DNA from 4 places in the Lysinibacillus sp. K60 genome. Region 4 is predicted to be linked to each of the others. Evidence: riboswitches for the same ligand, from Rfam matches in the RefSeq annotation. Region 4 holds a riboswitch; each other region holds the start of a gene.

The links. A riboswitch is a leader RNA that binds a small molecule or an ion and turns the genes downstream of it on or off. The one in region 4 is predicted to bind S-adenosylmethionine.
Region 1: it holds a riboswitch for S-adenosylmethionine, as region 4 does, so the genes downstream of both, HCH28_RS09555 (YezD family protein) here and HCH28_RS00305 (O-acetylhomoserine aminocarboxypropyltransferase/cysteine synthase family protein) in region 4, are expected to answer to the same signal.
Region 2: it holds a riboswitch for S-adenosylmethionine, as region 4 does, so the genes downstream of both, metK (methionine adenosyltransferase) here and HCH28_RS00305 (O-acetylhomoserine aminocarboxypropyltransferase/cysteine synthase family protein) in region 4, are expected to answer to the same signal.
Region 3: it holds a riboswitch for S-adenosylmethionine, as region 4 does, so the genes downstream of both, HCH28_RS12935 (methionine ABC transporter ATP-binding protein) here and HCH28_RS00305 (O-acetylhomoserine aminocarboxypropyltransferase/cysteine synthase family protein) in region 4, are expected to answer to the same signal.

Annotation. Positions count from the first base shown of each region.
Region 1 covers NZ_JAASJR010000003.1:449,557-457,466, reverse strand. Annotated here, with positions in the region: gene HCH28_RS09585 (hydantoinase/oxoprolinase family protein) at 1-451, opposite strand, end outside; gene HCH28_RS09580 (formate--tetrahydrofolate ligase) at 878-2,557, opposite strand; gene HCH28_RS09575 (cold-shock protein) at 2,771-2,971, shown strand; gene HCH28_RS09570 (amphi-Trp domain-containing protein) at 3,115-3,384, shown strand; gene HCH28_RS09565 (VOC family protein) at 3,784-4,569, opposite strand; gene HCH28_RS09560 (flavin reductase family protein) at 4,719-5,204, shown strand; gene HCH28_RS09555 (YezD family protein) at 5,294-5,449, opposite strand; SAM riboswitch class I at 5,520-5,615, opposite strand; gene HCH28_RS09550 (DUF418 domain-containing protein) at 5,786-6,880, opposite strand; gene HCH28_RS09545 (TetR/AcrR family transcriptional regulator) at 6,864-7,466, opposite strand; gene HCH28_RS09540 (phosphopantothenoylcysteine decarboxylase domain-containing protein) at 7,569-7,910, opposite strand, start outside.
Region 2 covers NZ_JAASJR010000004.1:283,156-291,065, forward strand. Annotated here, with positions in the region: gene HCH28_RS11655 (gamma carbonic anhydrase) at 1-171, shown strand, start outside; gene metK (methionine adenosyltransferase) at 352-1,548, opposite strand; SAM riboswitch class I at 1,807-1,925, opposite strand; gene pckA (phosphoenolpyruvate carboxykinase (ATP)) at 2,315-3,901, shown strand; gene HCH28_RS11670 (alpha/beta hydrolase family protein) at 3,967-4,743, opposite strand; gene HCH28_RS11675 (NUDIX domain-containing protein) at 4,727-5,194, opposite strand; gene HCH28_RS11680 (aminopeptidase) at 5,390-6,313, opposite strand; gene HCH28_RS11685 (IclR family transcriptional regulator) at 6,325-7,086, opposite strand; gene HCH28_RS11690 (M20 family metallopeptidase) at 7,221-7,910, opposite strand, start outside.
Region 3 covers NZ_JAASJR010000005.1:219,161-227,070, reverse strand. Annotated here, with positions in the region: gene HCH28_RS12955 (polysaccharide deacetylase family protein) at 1-309, opposite strand, end outside; gene HCH28_RS12950 (nucleotide sugar dehydrogenase) at 326-1,651, opposite strand; gene HCH28_RS12945 (MetQ/NlpA family ABC transporter substrate-binding protein) at 2,050-2,901, opposite strand; gene HCH28_RS12940 (methionine ABC transporter permease) at 2,970-3,638, opposite strand; gene HCH28_RS12935 (methionine ABC transporter ATP-binding protein) at 3,628-4,656, opposite strand; SAM riboswitch class I at 4,739-4,842, opposite strand; gene HCH28_RS12930 (thioredoxin family protein) at 4,899-5,210, opposite strand; gene HCH28_RS12925 (toprim domain-containing protein) at 5,225-5,566, opposite strand; gene gcvH (glycine cleavage system protein GcvH) at 5,658-6,038, opposite strand; gene HCH28_RS12915 (arsenate reductase family protein) at 6,120-6,476, opposite strand; gene HCH28_RS12910 (acyl-CoA dehydrogenase family protein) at 6,665-7,910, opposite strand, start outside.
Region 4 covers NZ_JAASJR010000001.1:58,024-65,933, reverse strand. Annotated here, with positions in the region: gene HCH28_RS00325 (DMT family transporter) at 1-681, opposite strand, end outside; gene HCH28_RS00320 (MerR family transcriptional regulator) at 837-1,067, shown strand; gene HCH28_RS00315 (homoserine dehydrogenase) at 1,127-2,113, opposite strand; gene HCH28_RS00310 (hypothetical protein) at 2,577-2,960, opposite strand; gene HCH28_RS00305 (O-acetylhomoserine aminocarboxypropyltransferase/cysteine synthase family protein) at 3,292-4,593, opposite strand; SAM riboswitch class I at 4,710-4,823, opposite strand; gene HCH28_RS00300 (glycerol-3-phosphate acyltransferase) at 4,979-5,611, shown strand; gene HCH28_RS00295 (SLC13 family permease) at 5,807-7,288, shown strand; gene HCH28_RS00290 (succinyl-CoA:acetate CoA-transferase ScpC) at 7,363-7,910, opposite strand, start outside.

The DNA of each region.
Region 1 (7,910 bases), on a different contig from region 4:
TTGCCTCAACACCCAATTCCTTAAATTGATGAACGATCTCGTCAACTTCCTCGGTATTAAGCGCTTTCATAATATTTCCTTTAAAGTCGATTCGCTCATCAATTTCTTGACGTAAATAACGCTCTACAAATGGTTCTGGCTTTTTATATTTAAAGTTATATAAGTCTGGTCGATTTCCACGAGCAATTTCTATAACATCACGGAAACCCTTTGTTGTAATTAACCCAACTACGCCCCCCTTTCTTTCCGTTAATGTATTGATGATAACCGTCGATCCATGAATAAATGATTCAATTAAAGAATCTTCCGTTACATGTCGCCCTAATACATTTAATATGCCATCCTCAAAGTGACCAGGTGTCGTATGTCCCTTATCAAAATGAAGATTTCCTTTTTCATCTGTAAAAACTAGGTCAGTAAAAGTACCGCCAATATCTGTTGCGATTTTCAAGACTTCATCCCTCCGTGTTCCTATTATCGGTACAGTGTTCCGAATTAGAATTAAATAAATTATATTTAAAATAAAAAGAAAATTCAATGTATTTTTTAAATAAAAATTCATTTGACAATTATCCTTCGTTGTAAAAATCCGCTCTATCTTTCCAATATCAGATAAATATTGATAAAAAATACCAAACACATTTATATAAGGAAAGTTCTCATGATTTTTTTGCAACACAAAAAAGATCCTAGTTTTCACTAGAATCTTAAAAAAATTAATATTTTCGAATTTTTACTCAAGGGGTAGATAAAGTAATCATCCTAAATTTTACTTTTATACCATATTTGCGTTGTAGACAGTTGATGATTTTGCGAACGATGTTTACCAAAATTATCAAAAAAAGCTGCCCATTTAGTTAGGCAGCTTTAATATCGTTTAGAACAATCCTACCGCATGTCCTTCATTATCGACATTCATGCGTAGAGCAGCTGGTGCTTTTGGAAGTCCTGGCATTGTCATAATATCGCCAGTTAGACAAACTAAGAAGCCTGCACCAAGCTTTGGAATAACTTCGCGAATTGTGATGGTAAAGCCTTCTGGACGACCAAGTAAACTTGGTTGGTCTGATAAAGAATACTGGGTTTTCGCCATACAAATTGGAAGAGAGTCCCAGCCGAATTTTTCGATTTGGGCAATTTGTTTTTTGGCTTGGTCTGTAAATTGTACATCTTTCCCGCCATATACCTTTTGCACAATCGTACGCACCTTTTCTTCAATCGACTCTGTTACATCATATAAAGGAGAGAAGTTGTTTTCTTCCTCTAGCACAGCTAGTACTTGCTCAGCTAAGGCTAGACCACCTTTACCGCCCTCTTCCCAGACATTTGTACGGGCAATGCGGACATGATTTTCTTGACACCAGTGCAGAACAGCTTCTAGCTCAGCCTCTGTGTCCGTGATAAAACGATTCAAGGCAATAATTGGTTCAACGCCAAATGTACGAACTGTATCTACATGTTTAGCTAAGTTCTCAATCCCTTGTAGAAGTGCTTCCACATTTTCACCGACAAGTGATGTTTTTGGAACACCACCATGCATTTTTAGGGCACGAATTGTCGCTACAATGACAACTGCGCTTGGTTTAAAGCCTCCCTTACGAGCTTTAATGTTCATGAATTTTTCAGCACCTAAATCAGAGCCGAAGCCCGCTTCTGTCACCACAATATCAGCTAGCTTACGAGCGGTTTGAGTCGCCATAATGGAATTACAGCCGTGGGCAATATTCGCAAATGGACCACCATGAATAATAGCAGGTGTTCCCTCTAATGTTTGAACTAAGTTTGGCTTGAAGGCATCTTTTAATAAAAGTGTTAAGGCACCCTCTACCTGTAAATCACGCACAAAGACAGGCTCACGCTCGAAAGTATAGCCAATCACGATACTAGCGATGCGCTCACGTAAATCCTCAATGCTTGTTGCTAAACAGAATACCGCCATAATTTCAGAGGCAACCGTAATATCAAAGCCATCCTCACGCGGCATGCCTTGAACAGGACCACCTAATCCCACCACTACCTTACGAAGGGCACGATCATTTAAGTCCATGACACGCTTCCAAATAATGCGTCGTGGATCAATGTTGAGTGTATTTCCTTGGTGGATATGATTATCAATAAATGCGGATAAAGCATTGTTAGCTGTTGTAATCGCATGAAGGTCGCCAGTGAAATGTAAATTAATATCCTCCATTGGTATAACTTGTGCGTAACCTCCGCCAGTTGCGCCACCTTTTACGCCCATGACTGGACCTAATGATGGTTCACGTAATGCGACCATCACCTTCTTATCTAATTGATGAAGGGCATCTGCCAGTCCAACAGTCACAGTCGACTTTCCTTCACCAGCAGGGGTTGGACTAATAGCTGATACTAATACTACCTTTGCATCCTCGCCCTGAGCAGTAATTTTTAATGGGTCAATCTTTGCTTTGTAGCGTCCATACTGCTCAAGAGCATCCTCTGGAATACCCGCAGCATTGGCAATTTCCGTAATAGGTTTGATCACTGCTTGACTAGCGATTTCTAAATCTGATAATGGTTGATTTTTCGTTGTCATTTGGCATCCTACTTTCTATGTTGTTCATTTCCATTATAGTCTTAATTGTGAAAAAAAAGAAAGCCAGATATACAAGCATTTCGTCAATCAATTGACATCTTTGCTCAATTCCTGTATGTTCTAAGAGAAAATGCAATTTTTTCACATTTTCACAATGAGAGCACCATTTATTTAACTTTATTTTACATTCAAGCGCATTGGAGGCGAATGCTTATGCAACAGGGGATCGTAAAGTGGTTCAATAATGAAAAAGGTTATGGCTTTATTGAATGTGATGATGGCGAAGATGTATTTGTTCATTTTACGGGCATCCAGGAGGAAGGCTTCCGTACACTTGAAGAAGGTCAAAAGGTTTCATTTGATGTTGTGGAAGGCAATCGTGGACCCCAAGCATCAAATGTTGTAAAACTATAAGCATAATGGGGCTATCCGTGTAGTTCCAGATTAGCAGCGGATTAGGAAATGCATCGTTTTCTTCATCCGCTTTTTGTGTTGTTTTAAGCTGAATGCCCCCTCCATGCTATAATAGAAGTAAGAATACGTAAGGAGGGATTTCGATGCAAAAACCAATGACTGAAGTTATTTTGAAGCATAAAGAACGACAAAGTGTAGCAGAATTTGCAACAACACTGGAAACGATTGCAAAAAAGCTTAAAGAAAATGGTGAATTCACTTTTGTTCAAGGCACAGAGCCAACAGTTGTCAGCCCAAGTGAACAGCTCAAAATCGACTACTCCTATACAAAAAAGGGCGACAAGCATTCATTTGAAATTGAATTTGATTGGTATACAGGTACAGAAACATCGAAAAAAATGACAATTGAATAAATAATAGGCAACGAAAATCCACTTCTCTGTTGAAGTGGATTTTTCCATTGTTGAATAAAGATCATGTCACTAGAAAAAGACCTTTTAGAAAAGTGATGGGTGACAGCACCTCTCGATAAAATGAGTAGTGAACACCTTTGCTAAAAAGTGAGTGGATTGTAGCGATAGCGGAGGAAGCGGCTCGCCCACAGGAAAGCAAGTAGCCTGCATTAGAAATTCTATGGATATTTTTGTTTTCAACACTATGTAAAGTGGCTGGGTCAAAAGTGTTTCAGCCAACAAAAATACCGAACTATCCACTGAAATGCTCACGAAGTGTTTTGGAATAGTTCGGTTTTCCTAGTTATCATGTTTTGTTAATTTAGAGATTATTTAGCTTATGTTCCAGCCTTTTTCTCATTATCGATTTATCCAATAAAAAGCACCAGGACAAACTAATGTTTCCTTTGTTCGTTTAGGATCCTTTAATGTCACACCAAATGGTCCCTCTTTGACATGACCAAGTGTCATTGCCATCGCACTCTCTTCCTCATAGAAATCTAAACGCATATTCGGTAGCTGTAGTGACATATACTGCTCATACTGCGTAGGCACTGGTAGCTGTAACACCTCTTGCCACAGTTTTACTGTTGCCTGCATGTCCTTGACGTAGAATTGGACGGATTCCATCGTGATAGCCTGTTTTACATCAATGGCACCACTTGCCTTTAATTGAACCAAACGCTCTTCATTTTCCTCCGCCCATTCAATTAAAAATGGAAAATCAATTGGCAGATCTGGCTTACCAAAATGCAGTAGCTTCCATTCTACCACCGTGCCATCTGGTCTTGTTCTGCTACATGCATCTGGTCCATATACTTCATAGCCCAATGCTCGCAAGCGTCGACCCTCTTCGTCAATATTTTTTGTGCGCAGAGCAATTCGAGAAAATCCCTGGCGCTCTTGATCACGTTTAAACGTATAATGTAGGGAATATGGGTATTGTGCCGCTTGCTCAAATAAATCACGATCATAGATAGCAATTTGTTCAATGTAGCTTAAGCCAAAGTAGCTTAACGTATTATAAGTCCCCCACATCGTGTGCTGCCCACCATTCACTGTATGGACATTTCGTTTATTGAAGAAAACCTTTATATTTTCTGGTGACTCCACTTGATGAACCAGATGATCAAAATATAAAGTCATGGCCATTCCCCTTTCTTTCCCCATTACCTTTACCTGTATGTTTGATTAGTTTAAAATTTACTCAAGAAAAGGAGTTACTAGTAGGATATGAAAAAAAGTTTCGTTTACCTACAAACTCCGTTCACTAATTTCATAAAGAGGTGATTTGAATGACAGATTTAGTAGCTGCTTTTAAATTGGCATTAGGTAATTATCCTACAGGCGTAACAGTTGTCACGACATGTCATGACACAAAACCGATTGGCTTAACCGTCAATTCCTTTGCATCTGTTTCAATCGACCCGCTCCTTATTTTGTGGTCACTCGATAAAAAATCTCAGCTCCATCCCTATTTCACGACTGCGCCAAATTTTGCGGTCAATATTTTAGCGAGTGATCAAGAGCATTTATGTACACTATTTGCTAGTAAAATCCCTGATCGCTTTGCACAAGCATCATGGTCAACTTCCTCTTTAGGACTACCGATTTTACATGATACCGCAGCTAATTTACAATGTAAAACATTTCAGCAAATCGATGCTGGCGACCATACCATTTTTATTGGGCAGGTCGTAGACATTACAAATGCTCAAAAAGAGCCTTTGCTGTATCATCGCCGCCATATCGGTCCCATACCAAAAAGCTTTTATAGCTAGCCTTTACACAAAAAAAGGCCACTTGTAAGCACAGGAAATCCTTCATGCTTATAGGTGGCCGTTTGACATAAGTTCTACTGAAATCATTGTTATTTTTTCTGCGGAAATCTCTGCTTTTCAAGCCTATTAATTTGCACAATCACACCATCTTGAATCGTAATATGCACTTCACCAAATTCAAGATTTTGAATCGCCTTCGCAATTGCCTCTAGTTTCTTATCATCTACTTTTACTGACTGAGCCATACGATACACCCCTTCTTTTTTATCCTTATTGTTCATAAAGAGGCCAACGCATCAAACTGATTGATAGCCCCTCCTATCTCTCAGACACCATCTGTTGGATTTGGCACCTGTTGTTCGGTTGCCGAGGCTTCATTGGGCCAAGTCCCTCCACCTCTCTTGATAAGAGTACTGCGTTTCTTGAAAATAATTCTATAATTCTGCTATAGGAATGTCAATACAAAATATTAGAAAACCTAGTTGAATACTATGCAATATGTCGTTTAGATTAAAAGACTCCCTATACCTAAAGTATTTTATGCCTAGTCAGTGAGAAATAGATGGCAATCCATTAATTTATTACAAGCTCCATTTCCTCATCATGAATTCAAGTGGGCCTCGATGATGTTTAGTCCTCCACCATACAGAAACCACGACACATCCTAAAAAATAACAGCAGGCATACAGCATGGAAAAAGCAAGTGTTTGGTTCTCCAGCTTTTGGCAAATAATTAGTATTCCAATGCCTATAACAACATGGCCAACATAATGCGTTAAAGACATTTGTCCAGTTAATATGAAAGATTGTATAACTTTATTTTTACATGTCTCTACAAGATAGATGGAGCCAACAATGATAACAATAGCCGAAGCCGAATTAGAGAGGACATACATCATATTCGGTGGAATCGGTCCTGTATCAAATAAATACAATGCACTCTCTACATCTAATAAATGAATGGTTGTCATCTTAATGAATAACGTTGAACAAGTCTCAGTCACGATGACTAGCAATAAGCCTATCACCAGTAAGTTTTTTCTTAATGTATGATTTGTTAAATCTAATGTGCCCATTACCATCCCTATCAGAAAGAAGCAAATCCAGGGGAATAGTGGATGATAGCCATTAAACATCAAATTTCTTATAAATCCAGCTGGTGTCCAAAAATCAAGATACTCTAGTAGCACATATGTTGGATGCCAACCAGCAAGGTAACTAAATTGAATTTGAAGCCATTGTGAAAGGATAAGGATGGCACCAATTATGAAGATCATCATTTTCTTGGATTGGGCAATCAAACAAGCAGCAACAAACATATACACGCCATAATAATGTAAGATATCTCCTGTCCAGCCGATTGCATATAATATAATCCCTATCGTAAATAACAAAAGCGCCCTCTTCCACAAAGTAAGTCGATTTTGACGAAGAAGGATTGGGTCCTTACTCTCTCTAGCCTGACGAGTCATGAAGGCTGTCCCTATTCCTGCTAGCATGACAAATACGGCCGAAGCACGTCCCTCGAAAAGATGTTGGAAGGCCATTAACCATGTTGAACCATTCGTTGTAGAACCTGTTATGACGCCAAAATTGACAATGAACATGCCAAGCATGGCGAGAGCTCTTGCAAAATCAAGACCTTCAATGCGCCGATCATCATTTCTTTTTGTCATCTTTGCCCCCTTGGATAACGCTATTCACTGCCTCCTTCCAAATAGCCCTATAGTTCAATTGGTTGCCTGTTAACATGAAATTACCGATATTATCATAGACGAGGGCTAGCATCTGTGCCTTCGCTTCTATATGGGGAGTATCCTCTAGCACGCCTAGCTGTACGCCATATCGTAGGATAGCAACAAAGCTCGTTAAAAAGCTTGTTTCTAGCTCTACTAATTGTCTTTTATAGTTTTCATCGCGGGCCGCTAATAGTACATATTGATTAAATATTTTATTAAAATAAGGGTCCTTGTCCTGTGCCTCAATAGATTTATAGCCTAGCTTAAGTAATTCCTCCTTAAAATTAGCAGAAGAAAGCTCTTTATACTCCACAGCGACATCATGTTGAATTTCTTTATACAATTCATCAAATATGAAAGCGATTAATTGATCTTTTGATTGAAAATAATAGTAAATGGCTGGTTTTGAAATACCGACCTCTGTAGCAATCATTGCTAAGCTTGTTTTTTCAAATCCATTTTCCGCAAACATCCCATAAGCAATTTCTATAATCTTTTGAAAAGTTTGTTCTTTATTTCCCATTATTACCCTCCTTTTTTACCGACCGTTAAGTAAATATTATAGGATGCTAACCTTTTAGACAAGAAAAAACTGCGTAGAAATATTTCTCTACACAGTTCATATTTATTGATTTTGTAAATACATCATTAAAGCTTCTGCTGTTTTTTGCTTGCCCATTACTTTAAGAGGCTGTCCATCAGCAGGTACAATCCAATGAGGTTCATCCCCCCCATATAAAGACTGAGAGCTATTTGCTACCATAAATTGTGCATTGGCTGTTTCCATACGCAGTCTGGCACGAGCTAACAAGAATTCCTCATCATTCGTTGCTTCGAGCTTAAAGCCTACTAACGTTACATTCGGTTGCCATCCCTTAATTTGACCTAATACTTTTGGTGCTTTTTTAAAATGAATAATAGGTGGTTCGTCAGAAGGCATTTTCCCCGTTTCCTCCATTAAATTACC
Region 2 (7,910 bases), on a different contig from region 4:
GGAGCAGGAAGCCTAGTACCTCCTGGTAAAGTCATTCCTCCAAATAGTCTAGCTTTAGGTCGTCCAGCAAAAGTTGTCCGAGAATTAAATGCTGAGGATAAAGAGGATATGGAACGCATCGTACGAGAATACGCAGAAAAAGGTCGATATTATAAATCACTTCAAAAATAAATAATCTACACAAAAAAATTAATACCAACGAAAAAATCCCTCGCGTTTTCGTGTACCGAATATGTTCACGAATCCTAGCGAGGTATTTTTTATAAAAAAACAAAAGGAGCAGTATTGCTCCTTTGCTTATTAATACATTAGAATAATTTTCTAATGACTTCATTACTTTAGTTCAATAGTTTATAAACATGCTTTTTCTCGTAACGCGTCTGCTTTATCAATTTGCTCCCATGGTACATTTAAATCTGTACGACCAAAATGTCCATATGCAGCAGTTTGTTTATAAATGGGACGACGAAGATCAAGCATTTTAATGATACCTGCTGGGCGTAAATCGAATAGCTCGCGTACCCATTCAACGATCTCGCTTTCTTTCACTCTACCTGTGCCAAATGTATCGACAGCAATGGAAACAGGCTGGGCAACGCCAATCGCATAAGCGAGTTGCACTTCAGCACGCTCTGCTAAGCCAGCTGCTACGATATTTTTCGCTACATAACGTGCTGCATATGCCGCTGAACGGTCTACCTTGGTTGCATCCTTACCTGAGAAGGCACCACCACCGTGACGTGCATAACCACCGTATGTATCAACAATGATTTTACGTCCTGTTAATCCAGCATCACCTTTTGGTCCACCAATTACAAAACGGCCAGTTGGATTGATAAAGTATTTCGTATTAGCATCTAATAATTCACTTGGTACAACTGGTGCAATAACAAATTCTTTTAAATCTGCTTGAATTTGTTCAAGTGTTGCTTCTTCATCATGCTGTGTTGAAATAACAATTGTATCCACGCGAACCGGTACATTATTGTCATCATATTCTATCGTTACTTGCGTTTTACCATCAGGACGTAAATAGGCAAGTTCACCTGATTTACGTACTTCTGTTAAACGGCGTGCTAATTTGTGTGCCAAGCTAATTGGTAATGGCATTAGCTCTGGTGTTTCATTACATGCATAGCCAAACATTAAGCCTTGGTCACCAGCACCAATTGCTTCAATATCTGCATCTGTCATAGAGCCTTCACGTGCCTCTAATGCCTGATCAACACCTTGAGCAATATCAGGTGATTGTTCACCAATTGCCACAAGCACCGCTAAGTTCTCAGCATCAAAGCCATATTTACCTCGTGTATAGCCAATTTCAGCTACAGTGTCACGAACAATACCTTTAATATCTACATAAGTAGAAGTTGTAATTTCTCCTGCTACTAATACTAATCCTGTTGTTACAGTTGTTTCACACGCTACACGTGCATTTGGATCTTCTGCTAAAATAGCATCTAAAATGGCATCCGAGATTTGGTCACAAATCTTATCTGGATGTCCTTCTGTTACACTCTCTGATGTAAACAGTCGACGGTTTGTCATTTGGTTTTCCTCCTAAATACTCTTACAATAAGTAGTTGTGTATGAATACGGTACTCATTACCCATGTCAAGTCCGCTCCTAAGGATTGAACTCTCAAGCCGTTACTGCTGCTTTTAACACGAGGATTTCGAAAGATCCGTCATTATAATAAGGAAAGAACTACATATACTTACCTTTACATTGATTTTTAACAATAAAAAAATCCTTTTCTCACGTTACTTTACATGAGGAAAGGAATAATGACTGCGTAACCTTTCACTCTTATCGTTCAAGGGATGTTCCCTTGCATCAGGTTGGCACCAACGCATGTCGTGAAATAGTTCATGCAGGTTGCCGGGTTTCACAGGGCCTGACCCTCCACCAGCTCGGGATAAGAGTATCCGTTCAATCTCATGTTACTGAAAAGGTCGAACGTTGTCAAATATTTTCTTATGTATTACTGTATAGAAAGGAAAGAACTTATTACACAAAAACTTTTCATACTTGGATGATGATGTAAATAGAAGCAAATTAATCCCTACAACATACCTAGCTACTTGTGGTAACATATGTGTGGCTCAATCTTCATGCCTAATTACAGTAGGATTGATGGTATTCTCCTCGAAAAACATTATTTTTTGTCAGTTTATTGAAAAGTGGTAAAAACTCTAAAATAATTTCTTAATTAGTATAGATTATTTAAGCAATTGTGTTATACTATTTTTGAAATTAAGAAAAAATCCCTCTAAATCAAGGGAATACTATAAAAAAGGATGGTATTTAATCGATGAATTCAGTAGAAATTGCAAACGAACTGAAGGAATTATTAAACGGCGGTAACATTAATGTTCAACTTTCAGTACCACAATTAGCAGAAAAAGCTACATCTCGTGGTGAAGCAATGTTAACAGTAGATGGCGCAGTTCGTGCAGAAACTGGCAAATACACTGGTCGTTCACCTAAAGATAAATATACGGTAGAAGAAGAAAGCACAAAAGATCAAATTGACTGGGGTAAAGTAAACCAACCAATTTCTTCTGAAGTGTTCGATAACCTATATGTAAAAGTAATAAAATATTTAAAAGAACGTGACGAGTTATTCGTATTCAAAGGCTTTGCAGGTGCTGACAAAGATTCACAATTAAGCATTCAAGTTATTAATGAATACGCATGGCACAATCTTTTTGCTCATCAATTATTTATCCGTCCAACAGCAGATGAATTAGCTTCTCATGTTGCTGACTTCACTGTCATCTCAGCTCCTAACTTTAAAGCAGATCCTGCGGTTGATGGCACTGCTTCTGAAACATTCATCATCGTATCACTTGAAAAGAAAATTATTTTAATTGGTGGTACAGAATATGCTGGTGAAATGAAAAAATCTATCTTTGGTATCATGAACTACTTATTACCACAACAAGGTATTCTTTCAATGCACTGCTCAGCAAACGTTGGTGAAGCTGGCGATGTGGCGTTATTCTTCGGTCTATCTGGTACTGGTAAAACGACGTTATCAGCTGATCCTGATCGTAAGCTAATCGGTGACGATGAACACGGTTGGTCTGATAATGGTGTGTTCAACATTGAGGGTGGTTGCTATGCAAAAACAATCAACCTTTCTGCTGAAAAAGAACCAGAAATCTACAATGCAATCCGCTTCGGCTCTGTATTAGAAAACGTAGCTGTTGATCCAGAAACTCGTATTTGTGACTATGACGATGGTTCACTAACAGAAAATACACGTGTAGCTTATCCAATCCAATATATCGAAAATATCGTTGATCCTTCTGTTGCAGGTCATCCAAAAACAATCATCTTCCTAACAGCTGATGCATTTGGCGTGTTACCTCCAATCAGTAAATTAACAAAAGAACAAGCAATGTATCACTTCCTAAGCGGGTTCACTTCTAAACTTGCTGGAACTGAACGTGGTGTGACTGAGCCAGAACCAGTATTCTCTACTTGCTTCGGTTCTCCATTCCTTCCGCTTCCTGCAACAGTATACGCAGAAATGTTAGGTCAAAAAATTGACGAGCACGGTGCACAGGTATACTTAGTAAACACTGGTTGGACTGGTGGCGAATATGGCACAGGTAGCCGTATGAAACTTTCATACACACGTACAATGGTCCGTGCAGCAATCGATGGTAAATTAGCAGATGTTGAAACAACACAAGATGCTGTGTTTGGTTTACACATTCCAACAGCAGTTGAAGGAGTACCTTCAGAAGTGTTAAATCCTCGTGAAGCTTGGGCAGATAAAGCTGCATACGATGCAAAAGCTGCTGAGCTTGCAGGCTTATTCAACGAAAACTTCAAGAAATTCTCAAACGTTTCTGAAGCCATCACTACACTTGGTGGCCCATTAAAGTAGCGTCTATATAAAAGACAAAGGGAACAAATTATTCGTTCCCTTTGTCTTTTTGTTTTCTCTACGCTTTATTGTTGTTTCATCCACTTGCAAAGAGCACGGACAGTTTCACGATTTTTTGCTGGTGGATATTGATGTGCATAGTGAAGATCATACCAAGTTTCGAATGATTTATTTGCTTCTTCTAAAAAAAATGCCAATTGTCTGGCATGTTCAATATCCACATTTTCATCACGATAGCCATGAATGATAAGAACGGGAGCTGTTATTCGCTCTATCTCAAAAAGAGGTGTTCTTGCATCATACGCTTCTGGTACACGATTAGGTGTTCCTCCAATAACGCGCTTCATCATCCTGCGCATATCTGTACGTTCCCAATAAGTGGCCGTTGCATCAGAAACACCTGCCCATGTTACAACAGAAGTAATATCCCTTCTTAAAATGGCTGTCCACAGAGCCATAATACCACCTCGTGAAAAACCAAAAACATGGATATTGTCATTGCAGAATTGTTTGAGTACATCTACGGCATAGACCGCATCGTAACGGTCTGCCCCTGCAAACTCGTCACGACCCTCTCCCCCACGATTCCCACGATAATATGGGGCAAATACGATAAAGCCCTGCGCCGCAAATTGTGCAATACGAGAGGGTCTGACCATCCCAATGCTTTGCATGCCGCCTCTTAAATATAAAAAGCCATCATATGTACCTTCTGCCTTTGGCTCTGCTAATAGTCCTTTTATACGTAAGCCCTGTGAAAGATAGGTTATTTCCGTTAAACTTATAGCTGGATTTGGTGAAGGATAGGGGCGTTTTTCGATAATATCACCATTGTGTGTCACGATGTTTCAGCTCCTCCAGCATTTTCTTCATCCCCTCATCCTTCATGTGAAAACTCAAGTAAGGATGCTGAACAAATTCTTCATCGGTTAACCAAAGCATGCCTGACGTTTCTAAATCAAATTCTATATCCTCTTGCGCTAAAAATTGTGCAGTGAAAACGGTTTTACAAAAAACGATTTCATCATACACTGCATACTCTGCAAACCATTGAAGATTTTTCACATGAACACCCGTCTCTTCAAAAACTTCTCGAATCGCCGCCTCCTCTAATGTTTCGCCTTCTTCTAATTTCCCCCCTGGCACTTCTACACCACGTCGTTTATGGACAGTACATAACCATTTATTTTCATACTTTAAAAGGACAAGGACGTGTTTAGGTTCTACTTTAAATTCGCCTCTTGTAAAACTCAAATCTACTTGTAGGCCATGTAAATCTGTAAATGTTAACATCTCTTCACCCTCACGTTCTTTCTTGTTGCAAAACAAAAGTAACTTTCTTCATCATTACTTCTATTTTATGGACAGAATTTAATCATCATTCCTATCTATATTAACTATATTGTAAACCTACAATGACAAGCAACCCTAAGCTACAGTCTTATAAAGCATGAAAAAAGCGTGCTTCATAGGAAGACACGCTTTTCTTTAAATTACTTGCTGACCGTCAAAATAGACGATAGGACTTTTCACAACACAATCAATATGAACATCTGACGCATTGGCTCCACCAAATGGCGCATTACTGCCAAAAGCGATATGGATGGTCCCATACACCTTCTCATCCTCTAATACATTGCCACATAGGATAGCACTTTTATTGGCTCCGATGCCAAACTCAGCAATAACTCTACCATTGCCTTCACCAAGTAATGCCAGTAGTCGTGGACCATCAGGACCGATTGCTTCTTCTAAGCGACCATTCTTTATTTTTAATAATAATGGCTCTTTTAAGACACCAATATTAGCAATTGAGCCATCTACTAAAATCTCTCCATTCGCTGATGTTTCTATTGGTGCAATATAGGACTCTCCTGAAGGAATATTCCCATACTCACCAGGTTGACGAATCACCCCTGTGGAACGAATGCCGAAACGACCTTCTACACTGAACGTCAGCTCATGGCCATCCTTGATAATACGAATATCTTTTGCCGTATCAAGTAAAAGGGCATATTTTTCTACTGTAGCTTCGATCTCCTGTGCATCTGCATGAAGGGCACCTTGCTCCAGCATCTCCAATGTTACCCCTGGCATTGTTGCTACACGTCCACCCTTTTCACAGGCATGTTTACGAGCCAATGTATGTGTTAGGGAGTGGGAGGTAATACACAGTGTAACATCGGCATTTGCCATAAGCTCAGAAACTGCATGGATTGGCTCCTGCCCTGATTTCTCTAACAGGGGCATCACCATGAACATTGTATTTGCAGTAATTGACAGTCCAGCTTCATAAAAATTTTTCGCGATGTCTTGTTTGTGGCTATCCGTCAAAATTAATAGTGACTCTGAAGATTGAACATTTAAATTGCCTTTTAAAACATTTAGTGCAATGTCATGTAAATGATGCATAATAGGACTCCTTAATTAAAATTCAAATGATATCTACGAATAATTCCTTCTATTTCATTTCTAGCTTCCGTTAAAGGTCCCAAAAACTCAGGAACACGTTGCTCTGTAAAACGATAAATTGGTCCAGAAACGGTAATAGACGCTACGACCTGTTCCTCACTATTAAATATAGGCATAGCTAGCGCCAATACATCGACCGAATACTCACTGTTACTAAGTGCATAGCCACATGTTCTAATTTTTTCTAGCTCTGCCCTTATTTCTGTGGCATCTGTCATTGTATTATTTGTATAAGCTGTTAATGGTTCATCTATAACCTTTGCAATTTGTTCTTCATTTAAAAAAGCAAGCATCGAACGATAAGATGCTCCTACATACAGTGGCGATCTACTTCCTCTTGAAACTGTAAACTTCACCTTATTTACAGGCTCTGCTTTCAATAATGTTAACGCTTCCAGTCCATTCAGTACGGTAAAAATGGCTGTTTCACCAGTGACATCCTTTAATTTTTCAAGAACTGGCATACATAGCTGATCTATGTTTAATGAATCATACATATTCATACCTATTTCCCATAGTGCAATTCCCAGAGAATATTTTTTTGTTATAGGATCTTTTGTAATAAACCCATTATTTTCGAAGGTTTCAAGAATGCGATATAAATTTGTATGATTCATGTTCATCGCCAGTGCTAACTCTCGACCACCCCATGTGGGCTTTTCCTTTGTAAACATTTTTAAAACCGCAATTGATAAATTTAATGTCTTTAGCATATCTCTCATCCTTCTGAACTATTTATCTGTACAAACGGCTGCAAATCTCTCTCTTAAGGGGGAAATAATTGACAGATTTAGCAGCCGTCAGCACCTGATATCACTTTATCAAAAGTAAGAGAGTAGCTAATCTCTTACTTTTGATATAGGAAATCAACAGCAGCAGTTATATAAACTTTTGCACAGCGTACGATATCCTCAACACGCACTTTTTCATTATAACCATGAATACTTGGTAAATAAGCTGGGCCGTATTGCAATACAGGAATATCATATTGTCTGAAATGACGAGCGTCACTGCTTGCCCATTGCATGACACCATATGCCTCTTGCCCTGTAACATACGATATATTTTCCACTATCGATTGGCAAACAGGATTTTCAGCAGGCGTATAATTGGCTACGCTTTTGAAGCCAAAACGTTGGATTGAATAATCCATAGCCAAGCCATCTAGTTTAGTTGTCAAGATTTCAGTTACTTCTTCTTGTGTAATACCAAATGGTAAACGACAATCGACCTGGACCTTACAGTAATCTGGGATTACGTTTGACTTCGTACCTCCCTCAATTGTACCAATATTTACAGTAATTTTCTCTAAAACTTCTTGATATTTCAAGCGATCTTTCTCCACTTCACGCATGTATTTTTTTGATACCTCAATAAGTGGCTGTACCTCTTCAGGAATTGTGATTTCTACATCCCATAGTGTACGAATCTCTTCTATAGCTCGAATTGCATCGACAATGGCATTTCGTCCAGCCAATGGTGATAGACTTCCATGACCAGGTTCCCCACGCACCTCTAATTCAAACCAGTAAGAGCC
Region 3 (7,910 bases), on a different contig from region 4:
TAAGATATCCTTCACAAGCTCTGGCTCTTGAGCAACACGCATGCCCTCCAAGAAAAAAGTCGCTTTCATATTCGATTCATCTAATTTTCTTAGTAATTGCTCCATTGTTTCGTTATCTGCAAAGCCATTAAATGTTAAGGCAACTTTCGATACGACAATATTGGCATGACTAATTAAATCACTCATTGACCCATCAGATTTTTTGATTTTAATAGATGAATCAACAGGATGATTCGTTTCTTCGGTAGCGGAGTGACATCCCGTTAGAATCAATAAAATAAGCAGACTACAGATTTTAAGTAGTTTCATTTCCAATGAATTCCCCTTATAACTTGTGATAATTTTTATTTTCGAACGCAAAATTGGTATTACGTGTATCAAAAATTAAGGAAGCCTGTTGATCAATTAAAGAGTAATCAATATTTGCATGATTCGTTAAAATTAATACGGCATCTGCCTGTCTGATTATTTCTGCCGTTAATGGAACTGTGTTTAAAAGGGATTGTTGTACAGAGAATGTTTGAATAAACGGATCGATAATCTTTAGTTCACACTGACTATCTAATAGCTGTTGGATAACACGAAGTGCTGGAGATTCACGTGGATCATTTATATTAGGTTTATAGGTAACACCAATGACAACGATACTGGCCTTACATAGTTCTTTATTTAGTTTACGTAAGTAAATTTCTAATCTATTCACAACAAAGTTCGGCATTGATTCATTGACTTTATCTGCAGCCTCAATCAATGTTGCAGAGATGCCATGCTGTTGCCCAGCCCATAATAAATATTTAGGATCTACGGGGATACAATGTCCCCCAACTCCAGGTCCGGGTTTAAACGGCATAAAACCATATGGCTTTGTAGTAGCTGCTTGAATAACCTCCCAAACATCAATATCCATTTTATAACAAATTTGACTTAACTCATTGACAAGGGCAATATTGATTTGCCGAAATGTATTTTCCAGTAATTTCTCCATTTCAGCTACTCTCGGACTCGTCACAGTATATATAGTGGTATGAATGACTGTTTCATAAAAAACCTTTGATACTTCTAGACATGCTGCTGTTATACCCCCAACCACTTTCGGCGTATTCGAAACGGAAAACCTATTATTGCCTGGATCTATACGTTCTGGTGAATAAGCTAAAAACAAATCATTACCTATAACAAAACCATTTTTTTGAAAAATGGGCTGAACAATATCTTCTGTTGTCCCAGGGTAAGTTGTACTTTCAAGAATAACGAGTGCACCAGACTTAATATTTCTTGCAATGCTATACGTTGCCTCTTCTATAAATGAAATATTAGGCGTTCCATCTATTGTTGTAGGTGTTGGTACACAAATTACTACTACGTCAACATGCGAAAGTTTAGCAAAATCATTAGTGACTTCAAATTGTTTATTTTTAATGATTTGCCGTATATTTTCTTTAGATAAATCAGCTATATAACTATCACCTGCCTGTAACAGTCTGATTTTATCTTGATTTTTATCAAAACCTATAACACGAAAACCACTTTGCGCAATCTCAACAGCAAATGGTAACCCCACATAACCAAGTCCAATAACCCCAATAGTCGCAGTTTTAGATTTAATTTTCTTTGATAGCACTGAGCTTAATGATTGCGTTTTTATTTTCATAAAAATTTACTCCTCTATCTAAACAATATTCAACTTCTAACAGATTTAACGTTAAAGAATTTAGCTTTAAACAAACTCCTTTCACTGCTAATTACCACTGCATGATTTTTCAGTGAAAAACGATTAATCAAAAACATTCAACAATTTGTTAACGTTTATATAGTACTAATTGAAACTAAACAATTTCTAAACATTTCGAAAAACGTTATAAAATACCTATTTCCATCAAATCCTGACAATAATAGTGCAATAAACTACATTATATTTATCAATAATTTCAAAACTTCTATTTCAGGCTAAATAATTAATAAATGCAAAAAATCCTTTAAGTATGACAAATACTTAAGGGATTTATAAAAAAGGTATATGAGTTATATGACTCACATACCTTTCGAATATTATTTAACTGGTACTACTGCTCCTTTCCACTCTTCTAAAATGAAGTCTTGGATTTCTTTAGATGTTAATACTTCTAATAATTTTTTAATTTCAGGTTTTGTTTCATCACCTGCACGTACAGCGATGATGTTAACATATGGAGATTCTTTATCTTCAAGAGAAATAGCATCTTCAATTGGGTTTAAACCGTTATCGATGGCAAAGTTAGAATTGATAAGTACTGCATCGCCTTCATCATTTTCGTACATTTGTACAAGCATCTCTGGTGCAGTATTTGCATCGAATTTAAAGTTTTTAGGATTTTCTTCAATATCCTTTAATTCTGCTGCTGTTTTATCAATGCCTTCTTTTAATTTGATTAAGCCTTTAGCCTCTAATAATGACAGCATACGACCATGGTCAGATACTGAGTTAGAAAGTAAGATTGTTGCGCCTTCAGGCAGGTCTTCTAACGTTTTATATTTTTTTGAGTAAATACCAATTGGTTCAATGTGAACGCCACCTGCATTGACGAAATCATAGCCATTGTCTTTAATTTGTAGCTCTAAATAAGGAATGTGCTGGAAATAGTTGGCATCAATATCTTTTGACTCTAAATTTTGGTTTGGTAGAACATAATCTGTATACGTTTCAATTTCAAGGTCTATGCCTTCTTTAGCTAAGATCGGTTTTGCTTTGTCTAAAATGACTGCGTGTGGTGTATTAGAAGCACCTACTTTTAATGTTACGTTTTCTTTGCTATCTGTTTGATCACCTGATGCTGATTTTTCATCTTCTTTTTTATCTGTACCGCAAGCTGCTAATGCTAGTACAAGTATTGATAAAAATAATCCTGCTAATAACTTTTTCATTTATGACACTCCCTTTTATTTGTTTAAAATATGTTAGCGGTAAGAACCGAAATAACCTCTTTTACTTGCTAGCGTTTATCAATTTTCTCGGTAATTAAATCACCAATCCATTGAATAATAAATACGACTACTAAGATCAAAATAGTTGCCATTAATGTCACATCTTGGCGATTTCGCTGGAAGCCGTCTAAGAAAGCTAAGTTACCAAGACCCCCTGCACCAATAATTCCTGCCATCGCAGTATAACCTACAAGAGCAACAGCCGTTACAGTGATACCAGAAATCAAGGCTGGCAATGATTCAGGAACCAATACTTTCCAAATAATTGTAGAAGTTTTCGCCCCCATTGAACGAGCTGCTTCAATCACACCTTTATCAATTTCACGTAACGCAATTAATACCATACGAGCATAAAACGGTGCTGCACCGATAATTAATGCAGGTAACGCCGCATTAGCTCCTCGAATTGTACCTAGTAAAAACTTCGTAAATGGAATTAATAAAATAATTAATACGATAAATGGAATGGAACGGAAAATATTTACGAGTGATCCTGTTAAAAAGTTAACGATTTTATTTGCCCATAACTGATTGGGACTAGTTAAAAATAGAACAATACCAATGACTAACCCAAGAATAAATGTCACAACCGTTGATATAGCTGTCATGTATAATGTTTCATACGTAGCTTGCCACATATTTTCCCAGTCTACATTCGGAAAGAGATTAGTTAGCATTTTCAATCACCTCCGTCTGTACTTCCACTGTATTTAAATAACGAAGGGCTTCAGTGACGTTTGTCTGAGAGCCATCAATTTGCACAATCAATGTACCATATGCACCATTTTTTGTTTGCGAAATATTTCCGTGAACAATACTTACTTCTACATCAAATTGTTTCACAAGATGTGAGATGACAGGCTGTTCTGTTTTTTCACCAACAAAAATAAGTTTGACAAGTTGTCCAGTTGGATAGTTTGTTTTAATTTGTGCTACCGTATCTTGTGTTTCCTTAGTGTCTGTAATTTGAGATACAAACTTCTTAGTAATAGCTGCCTGTGGGGCTTGGAAGACTTGCAATACCTCACCACGTTCCACAATTTCGCCTGCCTCCATCACCGCTACACGATGACAAATTTTGCGAATGACATGCATTTCGTGGGTAATCAGGACGATTGTTAAGCCTAAGCGTTCATTTATATCTACGAGTAAATCAAGAATAGCATCCGTTGTTTCAGGATCGAGTGCGGAAGTCGCCTCATCACATAGTAAAACCTCTGGATTATTCGCTAATGCACGTGCAATTCCTACACGCTGCTTTTGTCCACCAGAAAGCTGGGATGGATAGGCCTTATCGCGCCCTTCTAAGCCTACAAGGGCAATCAATTCCTTCACACGTGCTTCACGTTGAGCCTTTGGGAAGCCTGCGATTTCTAAAGGGAATGCAATATTTTCGGCAACTGTTCTCGACCAAAGTAAATTGAAATGCTGGAAAATCATACTTACCTTTTGTCTAGCCGCTCTAAGCTTTTGCCCTTTTATCGATGAAAATTCTTGATTGTTCACCGTTACTGTTCCTGCTGTCGGTTTCTCTAAACCGTTTAATAAACGAATCATGGTACTTTTACCAGCACCACTATAGCCGATAATGCCAAAAATTTCACCTTTATTAATAGTAAGGTTGACGTCTTTGACTGCCGTTAATTCGCCATTTGCTGTTTTGTATTTCTTTGTAATATTTTGAAGCTGGATCATAGCGAATACTCCTTTTCTCATATAGAAAACCCCTTCACTCACAGACAAGTAGAAGGGGTCACGTATGATACGTTAAACCGTTCTCTCATCTTTCAAAGAAAAATCTTTGAGTGATTTGGCACCTTTTCACATTGTGATGGTTGCCGGGCTTCATAGGGCACTTCCCTCCGCCACTCTTCATAAGAGTTCGATATATTTAATGTTTTAGTAATATATTTGATACTTTACCACGCTAGTAAAGTTCAGTCAATTGATTTTTTTAACAATTCATATAAAAATGGTACGGATTGAAAGGCATAAATTTTTTCTGTCACTTTTCCGCCATCACTGATGAGTAGACAGGGAACACTTTCAATTTGATGCTCATAGGCAATGTGTTCCAAAAAGTTGATATTTGCTTTACCAATTTGTAGCTGTGGCAGTAATTGTTCAATAACGGACATCATTTTAGATGCCACTGCACATGTTCCACACATCGGAGTATATAAATAAAATGCAGTTTTCTCTCCCGACTGTTTAGCCGTTTCCCACTGCTCTGTTGACCATTCTTCCATTTACTCACGCAACCTTACAAAATATATTCATTATGGATTGAAAAATGTGCACGCAGTAAAATCATCGCTAGGACTTTTCTTGGTGTCGTTTCTACTTCCTTGTATGTTGGCATTGTGCGCAGATGCTCAGCTTCTGGATAATGTCTGTCCATTAATGCACGTAGCTTATCCCCAGAAGTATCTGCATCAAAAAAAGTAAATAGCTCACAGCCCTCATAGGGATCCAGTAGTTCTTCTAGTTGATGCACACCAATTGTACCATTCGTACATAGTATTGTAACATTCTCATTCAAAATAGGCTCAATTTGTAGCTTATCTGAACGCCCTTCTACTATCAAGCATTTTCCCTCGAACATTACGCCACCTCCATTTAGAGATCCCCACTTATAAGTCATTATATAACAAAAAACGCCGGTAGTTGCCGACGTTTTTCGATTATGGCTTGTCTTATTCAGCGATCATTTCTTCGTATTGCTCTGCTGTCATTAGTTTCTCAACTTCTGATGCATCAGCAGGCTCAACAACGATCATCCATGCTTTTTCATATGGTGATTCATTAACGAATTCTGGGCTATCTTCTAAATCTGCATTTACTTCCACTACAGTACCTGAGATTGGTGCATATAATTCAGAAACAGTTTTTACTGATTCTACGCTACCGAATGGATCATCTGTTTTGATTTCGTCGCCAACTTGTGGAAGCTCAACGAATACGATATCTCCTAATTCAGATTGTGCGAAGTGAGTAATACCAATACGTACTTTTCCATCTTCTACTTTTACCCATTCATGTTCTTCAGAGTATCGTAAGTCTTTAGGTGTGCTCATGCAAAAAACCCCTCCATAAATATGTAATATATTCACTTTCAGTGTGCCATACTTCTCCTCTAAATACAAGGTTTAATACGGTTATTTCCAAGCTTGCTCAAAATCTACTTCTTTAAAACCTAAAGTAACTTTTTTTCCATCTGTGACGATGGGACGTTTAATTAACATACCATCTGAAGCTAATAACTCAAGCTGCTCATCCTCCGTCATTTCGGCTAACTTGTCCTTTAAGCCAAGCTCACGATATTTCATACCTGAGGTATTAAAAAATTTCTTCAAAGGCTGTCCGCTAGCCTGCCAAATAGCTGTTAATTCTTCTTTAGTGGGAGGTTGCTCTGCGATATGTACCTCTTCATAGGAAACCTCATGCTCATTTAACCACTTCTGTGCCTTTTTACATGTTGTACATTTCGGATAATGGAAAAATTGAATCGTCATTACAATGCTCCTCTTCTGTCTTTTTCTGTAGTATACCATCATAGTTGTTTTCAATGGTGAACTTCACTCTTTTTTGTAAGTTTATCCACTAGTTTTGCATTTTTATCCGTCCTCTTACGATATTAGTCATTTTTCTTATATAAAAAAACCTAGCTATCTTTTGCAGATAGCTAGGTTAGGTGTGCGCTTTAAACAATATATTTTTCAGCATCAATTAATTTAACTGAAGCCTCACGCTTCTTCACAATTAGATTGTATGGATTATTACGCGTTAGCTTACGCAGTGCAGATAATGTCATACGGGCTGCATCGCCATCTGCTGAAGCAAGAATTGTGTCTTTTGCTTCCTTTTCGATTTCTGCGAATGCTTCCTGGCAGAAAATTTGTGTGTATAGCAATTTTTGATGTGCTTTTTCAACACCGTCACAAGCAATTGCCTTTTCTGTACGTAAGACAGCTGATTCCATTGCAAATAATTGGTTAGCTATATTCGCAATGTTTACCAATACTTCTTGCTCTTGATCAAGCTTTGCACCAAAGCGTTGGGCTGCTAAGCCTGCAGCTAAGACAGCAATTTTCTTGGCATTTTTCACTAAATATTTTTCTTGTGCTAACGGCTCTGTACCGATTTCCTCTGGCATTAGCATAAGCAGCTCTTGCTGTAAATTTTGAGCCACTTGTAATAATGGCAGCTCACCTTTTAGCGCCTTTTTCATAAATGTACCAGGTACAATCATGCGGTTAATTTCGTTTGTTCCTTCAAAAATTCGATTAATACGAGAATCACGGTAAATACGCTCTACCTCATACTCAGCCATAAAGCCATAACCGCCATGAAGTTGGACAGCTTCGTCAGCAATATAGTCTAATGTTTCTGAACCGAATACTTTGGCAATAGAACATTCAATCGCATATTCGGCGATCGCACCTGCAATTACTTTTCCTTGCTTTTGCTCTTCCAGGCTTAACTGGCTTAAGCGATCCTCAAATAGTCCAACAGTACGATAGTTTAATGATTCAGAAGCATACAATTGAGAAGCCATTGTTGATAATTTTTCTTTTGTCAGATTGAAATCAGAAAGCTTTGTCTTAAACTGCTGACGTTGGTTTGTATACTGAATAGCTAACTCCAATGCACGTTTCGATCCGCCAATTGTGCCCACGCCTAGTTTATAACGACCAATGTTTAAAATATTGAACGCAATGATATGCCCACGCCCAATTTCGCCTAATAGATTTTCTACAGGTACTTCCGCATCTTCCAATACTAATGTACGAGTTGATGATGATTTAATCCCCATTTTCTTTTCTTCAGGACCAACTGAAACACCATTGTAGGCACGTTCTACGATAAAGGCAGAGAATTTATCGCCATCAATTTTTGCGTAGACCACAAATACATCAGCAAAGCCTGCATTCGTAATCCATTGTTTT
Region 4 (7,910 bases):
TCCACTTAAAAACAGGAAATACGCTACACTTGTACACATAATCCCCATAAATAACATTGTCCATAAGTTGTGCACATTTACTAACCAGGAAAATCCACCTTGTAAAGAAAACGGCAGTAAAAACAAAGCGCAAATGGAGAATGTCATAGCAACTGCGGGTAATGCCTCTTCTTGTGCCATTAATTTTTTACTTATGTTTGTGTAAAATGCAAAGGATAAACCTGCACAAAGCGCTAATATGAATCCGCCAACGTGAACAGAATTTTCTCCATTATTCATAAACAATAAAAGACATCCGATAATGGCCATCAATGTAGCAAGTCCCCATACCGCTGTGGGACGTTTTTTCCATACTAGCCACTCTAAAACACCAGAAAACACTGGTGCACTACCAATAGTAGCAACAGTTCCAATGGCTATACCTGTTAGGCGAATGGATGAGAAGAAAAGACCTTGGAAAAGCGCAATACTAGCCGCAGCTAAAATTGTCCATTTCCATGACCACCTTAAAAAGTTAATTTTCCTCATTATAATCGTAATAACTAATAATAAACTGCCACCAATTGCAGAACGAATCATGGCCACTGCTATTGGAGATACCCCTTGATCCAAATATGTTTGGACAGTACCTGTCATTCCCCATAGAATAGCTGCTAGTAATACAAACAATGAATTTAGCATTTATCAACTCATCCCCGCTTCACTACGTTATCAATACTAATCATACATATTTATCCAAAATCAAACAATTATCATTTTTACTTTTCTTTTAATTCCAATAGTATGTTTTCTCATGAATGGACGTTATAATAAAAACAGTAAAAGGAGCGAATCGTATGTACAAATCAATTGAAGAGACAGCTATTGATCTTGGTATGCCTGAGGATCAAGTTATGCGTCTAATTTATGAAGGACGCATCCGTTCTGTTTACGATGGCCAACAAATTTTAATCAATAGCGGACAATTCAGCACTTATTTTAAACAATTGGAACGTATAAAAGAGGAAATTGAAATTTGGCGAGCTACTCCTATTCCAGAGGACATAGACGTCAAAGATGAAGACTAAAAGCCCACCATTCATACAATTGAACATTGTTGAATGGCGGGCCTTTTTTAAAGCTTTTATTAGATTGTCACAACAAATCCTGCTCTTTTCCCAATGATTTCAGCATAATCTTCTACCATGACACTCGCTGTTGGATACATCCCTGCTCCAGGACCGATTAATGTTAATGTACCAATATAGTTAGTCTCTAATGCCACCGCATTGAACACATCGTCGACTGGATAAAGTGGGTGCTCTTTATCAACTAGTTGAGGACCTACTTTTGCAACAATCTTACCGTCAGCTAGTTTTTCCACTTCAGCTACATGGCGGTAACGTAGACCCTTTTCACATGCTCCATGAACTTGTTCAGCAGAGATACTATCGATCCCAATTACCTCTACATCAGACCAGTCAGGCTGCTCACCAAAAGCTAAGGCACTTAATATCATTAATTTTTTAAATGCATCCTGCCCAGATATATCATTATATGGATCTGCTTCGGCATAACCTAAGCCTTGTGCCTCTTTTAAAGCTGTTTCGAACGACCAGCCCTGTGCACGCATTTTTGTTAAAATATAATTACATGTGCCATTTAAGACACCTTGTATACGACTTACATCATTTACAAGTAAGATATTTTTCATTGTTTTTATAACAGGTACGCCACCAGCAGTAGTAGCCTCATAGCCTACAAAAACACCATTAGCTTTTGCAAGATCCTGCAACTCCAAACCTCGTTTGGCAAACATCACTTTATTGGCAGTAATAACATGACACTTATGTTCCACCGCTCGCTTTAAATAACTGTATGCAGGTTCTTCGTTCACAATTGCTTCAAACACTACCTGCATTCCTGGCTCTGCTAAGACTTCATCCATACTTGTTGTCATTAAATGTGCTGTGCCTGGTACACGTTCACGACTAGCATCTGTCACTAAAATCTTCGCTACCTCTAATTCAATACCTAATTTATTTTTTAGCTCTTCTCGTTTTTCATTTAAAATATGGTAAATCCCCTGACCTACCGTTCCAAATCCTAAAATCGCTGCCTTTATAGTTGCCATTCTTGTTATTCCCTCCAACTTACATTCCGCAGTTTCATTAAAGCTAATTCTCCATGGGGTTGTGTCATGACAATTAGACACCCACCGCAGTCTTTAGCCAACAACTCTCTTTGTATGAGTTTCGCTATTTTTATATGTGTTAGGACACATACAAATTCAAATAATTCAAAATTTAACTTAAAGAAAATTGTATCGCAAATACACACTTTGCACAAGAAAAATCTTTCTAGGAAGGACATTTGTTTTCTCTAGATGTGCAAAAGAAATCGGTTTCATTCCCTTTATTATACGTTTTATTAATCAATCTATAAGATTTGAACAAATATTGACTATTTACATTTCAATATATGAATGTCTTTCTTCTATTATATATATGTATGCTCAGACACTCATAACAATCCCTTTAAAGAAAAAACTCATTCCCTGTAGCAGCAGAGAATGAGCTTAAAAATATGAGGGGGTTTTAACTTGCTTTTGAAAGCAATTGATAACGATATTGTGCTAAAGCTTGTTGAACAAGACTAATCTCTTCTTCTGTAAAATTTGGTATTGCATATGTACGTTCCACTAATTGAAATGTACCATACTTCAAGTAAAACTCTGTCGCAGGAAGTGAGATATGGCTCACACCATACTGTTCATATGCCTCAAATACTTCCTTAACAGCAAAGTCTTCTTCAGTAAAAACACGTTCTTGAAATGCTGTATGACCAAATACTTCCTGCCATTTTCTTTCAACTGATGTAAGAAGGTGTTGAATGGATTTATTGTTGACAAATACATGCCCTTCATTTAGCTCATATATTAGATAGGATACAATGTTTTGCGCACTATAGATGTTACCCATTTTAAACACTCCTTTATCATCAGTTTTTGGGAAGAGTAGTCACTGGCTAGGCAACTACCCTTCTATATATTCAAAAGTGGGGGAGCACTTATGAAAACATTAACCTTTTTTCTAAAGAATTTTCGTACTGTTAACTTATTTCCTAGTATATACCATGGATTTAATAAAATCAACAATACATATAAAATTACTTGGTATTTTTTTATAAGGTTCTGATAATTAACGGGTGCAATAATAGGTTGATGTAGCAACGTTTAACGCATTACCAAATGAGGCTAATCGAATGAGAAAATACGTAAACGCCACAACATTCTACCATTTGCTTTAAACTTTAAGCTTCTACTGTTTGTTCAGTTGTTGTTGCCTGTGTAATGGCTTGATCTAAATCAGCAATAATATCCTCTACTGCCTCTAAACCGATGGATAAGCGAATGAGCGACTCGGTTACACCAGCTTGAACTAATTCTTCTGCTGATAGTTGCTGATGTGTAGTGGAAGCTGGATGAATAATTAATGACTTTGCATCACCTACATTTGCTACATGTGAAAATAATCTCACGCTATCAATAAGCTTTCTCCCAGCTTCTCGTCCACCCTTGATGCCAAATGTAAGCACTGAACCGAAGCCATTTCTTAAATATTTTTTTGCTAACCCATGTGTCGGAAAATCTTCTAGGCCGTTATAATTTACATACTCCACAGATGGGTGGTTTTGTAAATACTCAGCCACTGCCAACGCATTTTCATTGTGTTTAGGGATACGCAGATGAAGCGTTTCTAACCCTTGCAATAAATTAAAGGCAGCATCAGCACTTAGTGTTGGACCAAAATCACGTAATAATTGTACACGTAGCTTTGTAGCAAAGGCAGCAGAAGCAGTATCAATTCCATAACGTAACCCATGGTAAGAGGCATCTGGTTCAGTAAAACCAGGGAATCGACCGTTAGTCCAATCAAACTTACCAGCGTCTACAACAACGCCCCCTAAAGTTGTACCATGACCTCCTATCCATTTAGTTGCTGAATGAACCACAACATCTGCACCGTATTCAATAGGTGTAGAACCGTAAGGAGAAGCAAACGTGCTGTCAATAATTAATGGTAGACCATTATCATGTGCAATTTTAGCTACTGCTTCAATATCTAAAACCTTTAAGCTTGGATTACCATAAACCTCTGCAAAGACAGCTTTTGTTTTATCAGTAATCGCCGCATTGAAATTCTCTGGATTTGTTTCATCTACAAAAATTGTTTTAATACCGTAGTTTGGTAATGTGTTAGCAAATAAATTATACGTACCACCATATAAAGAACTAGCTGCTACTATCTCATCACCAGCTCCAGCTAGATTTAAAATGGAAAATGCGATAGCTGCTGCACCAGATGAAAGTGCTACTGCTGCTGTTCCACCTTCCAATAAAGCCACACGTTTTTCAAACACATCAACTGTTGGATTAGTAATTCTTGTGTAAATGTTCCCTGCTTCCTCTAAGGCAAAAAGACGTTGCGCATGAGCAGTGTCTTTAAATACGAAAGCAGTTGAGCGATAGACTGGAACTGTGCGAGAACCCGTCACTGGGTCTGGCTCTTGACCACCATGCAACAGCAATGTTTCTGGTTTAAAATTTGTCATTGTGTACCTCCAAATGGTTATTTTTTTACGATGGTACCGGAGATGAGGAGGATTTTTCTGTAGAAAACAAAAACCCTCTTCAGCTAAGAAGAGGGTTGCGGTTGCAAGTTTTCCTCCCCTTATCTGCCAGATCCAAGTAAGAATCTGTAGGAATTAGCACCTTAGTAAGCTCATTGCTTACTGGTTGCCGGGCATCATAGGGCCTATCCCTCCGCCGCTCTTGATAAGAGTATGAGATTCAATTTCCATCGTTGTTACACAGTATAAACATAGAGTTTTTTTCTGTCAACATGTAAATTTTATTTTTTCCGAAACTTCTGTCTGCTCTTATACGTAATATGAACGCATACACTATTTTAGAAAAAATTTTGAGAGGAGTATTTTTATGGTAAAGGCCGTGATCATTTTTCTTATGATTGGCTATTTAATAGGCTGTATTCACGGCTCTAAAGTGGCTCAATTTTTATCGGGGGTTGATTTAAAAAAGGCTGGGCACGGTAATGCTGGTGCCTCTAATGCTACTCTTTCCCTTGGTTGGAAATATGGCGTTTTAGTTGCCCTCATCGATATAGGCAAAGGTGTTGTGGCTATTATAGGTGCGCATTTTTATCTAGCTGACGCCATTCATTTAACAGAAGAACAAATTTGGCTGCTTACTTATATAATGGCTGCTGGGGTTATTTTAGGTCATAATTTCCCATTCTACATGGGCTTCAACGGGGGGAAAGGAACTGCCTCCATCATTGGTATTTTACTTGCTGTTGATTGGAAGATTGGTTTATTTGCACTTATTTTATTTGTTATTTTATCCTTTGCAACAAATTATTTAATTGTTGGTGTTCTAGAATTTTATCTCGTGTTTTGTACAGCAACTTATTTATGGATTCCTGGCATTGGCCCAACCATTATAGCTCTTCTTCTTTTTGGCATAGCCATTATCCTGCACCTTGAAAATATTAAACGATTAGTCATTGGCACAGAGCCTAAAGTAACTTTTGCCTTTAAGAAAAAGAAATAATATTTTTTGGATATTTTTGTATTATTTGTGACCATGTATTTTCTCTTTATCTACTCATATTGCTGTAAAAAACACAATTTTCACATAGATTTTTTTCTACAATAAAATCGACATATTCTTATCTTAATAAAACATTATACAGGCCGATGTTATGGATAATGATCGTCATTTTTATCGTAGAAAGGATGAGAAAATATGTCTTCCCCAAAGCAAGCAGCTACAAAATTTAATTTAAAGCCACTGTGGATTGGCTTGGCATTCGCGTTACTAATCATTATTACCTTTTTACCTAATAATGGTGATTTACCTATAGCTGGGCAACGAGCTTTAGCCATTTTAGCTTTTGCAGTCATCCTTTGGGTTACAGAGGCCGTTTCATATCCTGTGAGCTCGGCCATGATCATTGCGCTAGTAACTGTTTTACTAGGACTCGCTCCGTCAATGGAGGATCCAACTACAGAGCTAGGAACAGCTAGCGCATTAAAATTATCTTTAAGCGGCTTTAGTAATTCTGCCGTTGCTTTAGTAGCAGCAGCTCTTTTTCTAGCGGCAGCAATGCAAATTACTAATCTACATAAACGACTTGCTCTTTGGATTCTTTCATTGGTAGGAACGAAAACAAAAGCTATCGTATTTGGCGCTATTTTAGTCTCTATCGTCCTCGCATTTTTTGTACCTTCTGCTACAGCACGTGCTGGCGCAGTAGTACCGATATTGCTTGGAATGGTGGCAGCTTTTGGTTTACCACGTGATAGTCGGCTTGCTGCCTTATTAGTTATTACTTCGGTACAAGCAGTTTCCATTTGGAATATCGGTATTAAGACTGCAGCAGCTCAAAATATGGTGGCTTTAAACTTTATCCAAGAGCAATTTAATGTGGATATTTCATGGGGTGCTTGGCTACTTTATGCCGCCCCCTTCTCAATTATTATGTCTATCTTTTTATTTTTCATTATGATTGCTTTAATTAAACCTGAGACTAGCAATATCGAAGGTGGTAAAGAGGTCATCAAAAAACAGCTTGCAGAGCTTGGCCCATTAAAGGCTCCTGAAATTCGTTTAATCATTACATCCGTAGTTTTACTATTTTTCTGGGCAACTGAAGGAAAGCTACATCCATTTGATACGACAACAGTCACAATTATTGCTATCGCTATTCTATTAATGCCTAAAATCGGTGTGTATTCGTGGAAGGAAGTTGAGCCTCATATTCCATGGGGAACAATTATCGTCTTTGCGGTAGGCATTATGTTAGGAACCATTTTACTAAATACGCAAGGTGCTGCATGGTTATCAGATAAAGTTTTTGGTTCACTCGGGCTAAATACTATGCCTTTACTAGCAACCATCGCACTCGTAACTTTATTTAACATTTTGATTCATTTAGGCTTTGCAAGCGCAACTAGCTTAGCCTCAGCACTTATACCTGTGTTTATCGTTTTAGCCTCCACATTAACGGCTAATGTTGATCAAGTTGGTTTTGTTATTGTGCAACAATTCGTCATAAGCTTTGGCTTCCTATTACCAATTAGTGCACCACAAAACATGCTTGCCTATGGTACAGGTTCCTTTACAACAAAGGATTTCTTGAAATCTGGGATTCCATTAACCATTATCGGTTTCCTTCTCGTACTTTTGTTCTCTGCAACTTATTGGAAATGGATTGGATTATTATAAGACTTTCATTAAATTAAAACGTAAAAGCCTTGAAGAAACAGACTAAACTGTCCTTCAAGGCTTTTCAGATAATACTATTGTTTTGTAAAAGCAGGGTCCTTCATCGTACCGTTTTTCGCATAATTAACGTGCCATGATAGTGCTTTTTCTAGATCATGTGGTGTATGATGTCCACCCGTTGCCTCATTGGCATCATTAAAGTACTGCCACAGCTGCTCCCTATAATCAGGATGTGCACAATTATCAATGATAAGTCCCACTCGTTCTTTTGGGGCAAGTCCTCGTAAATCTGCTACGCCCTGTTCAGTTACAATGACATCAACATCATGCTCTGTATGATCCACATGCGAGACCATTGGAACAATACTCGAAATATCTCCACCCTTAGCATAAGACTTTGTCACAAAAATTCCTAAACGTGCATTTCGAGCAAAGTCACCAGACCCTCCGATACCATTCATCATCTTTGTACCAGAAACGTGTGTGGAATTAACATTGCCATAAATATCTAATTCCAATGCTGTATTCACTGAAATTAATCCGAGTCGACGAATAATTTCAGGCTGATTTGAAATCTCTTGAGGGCGCAGCACTAATTTATCAGCATATTTTTCAAAATTCC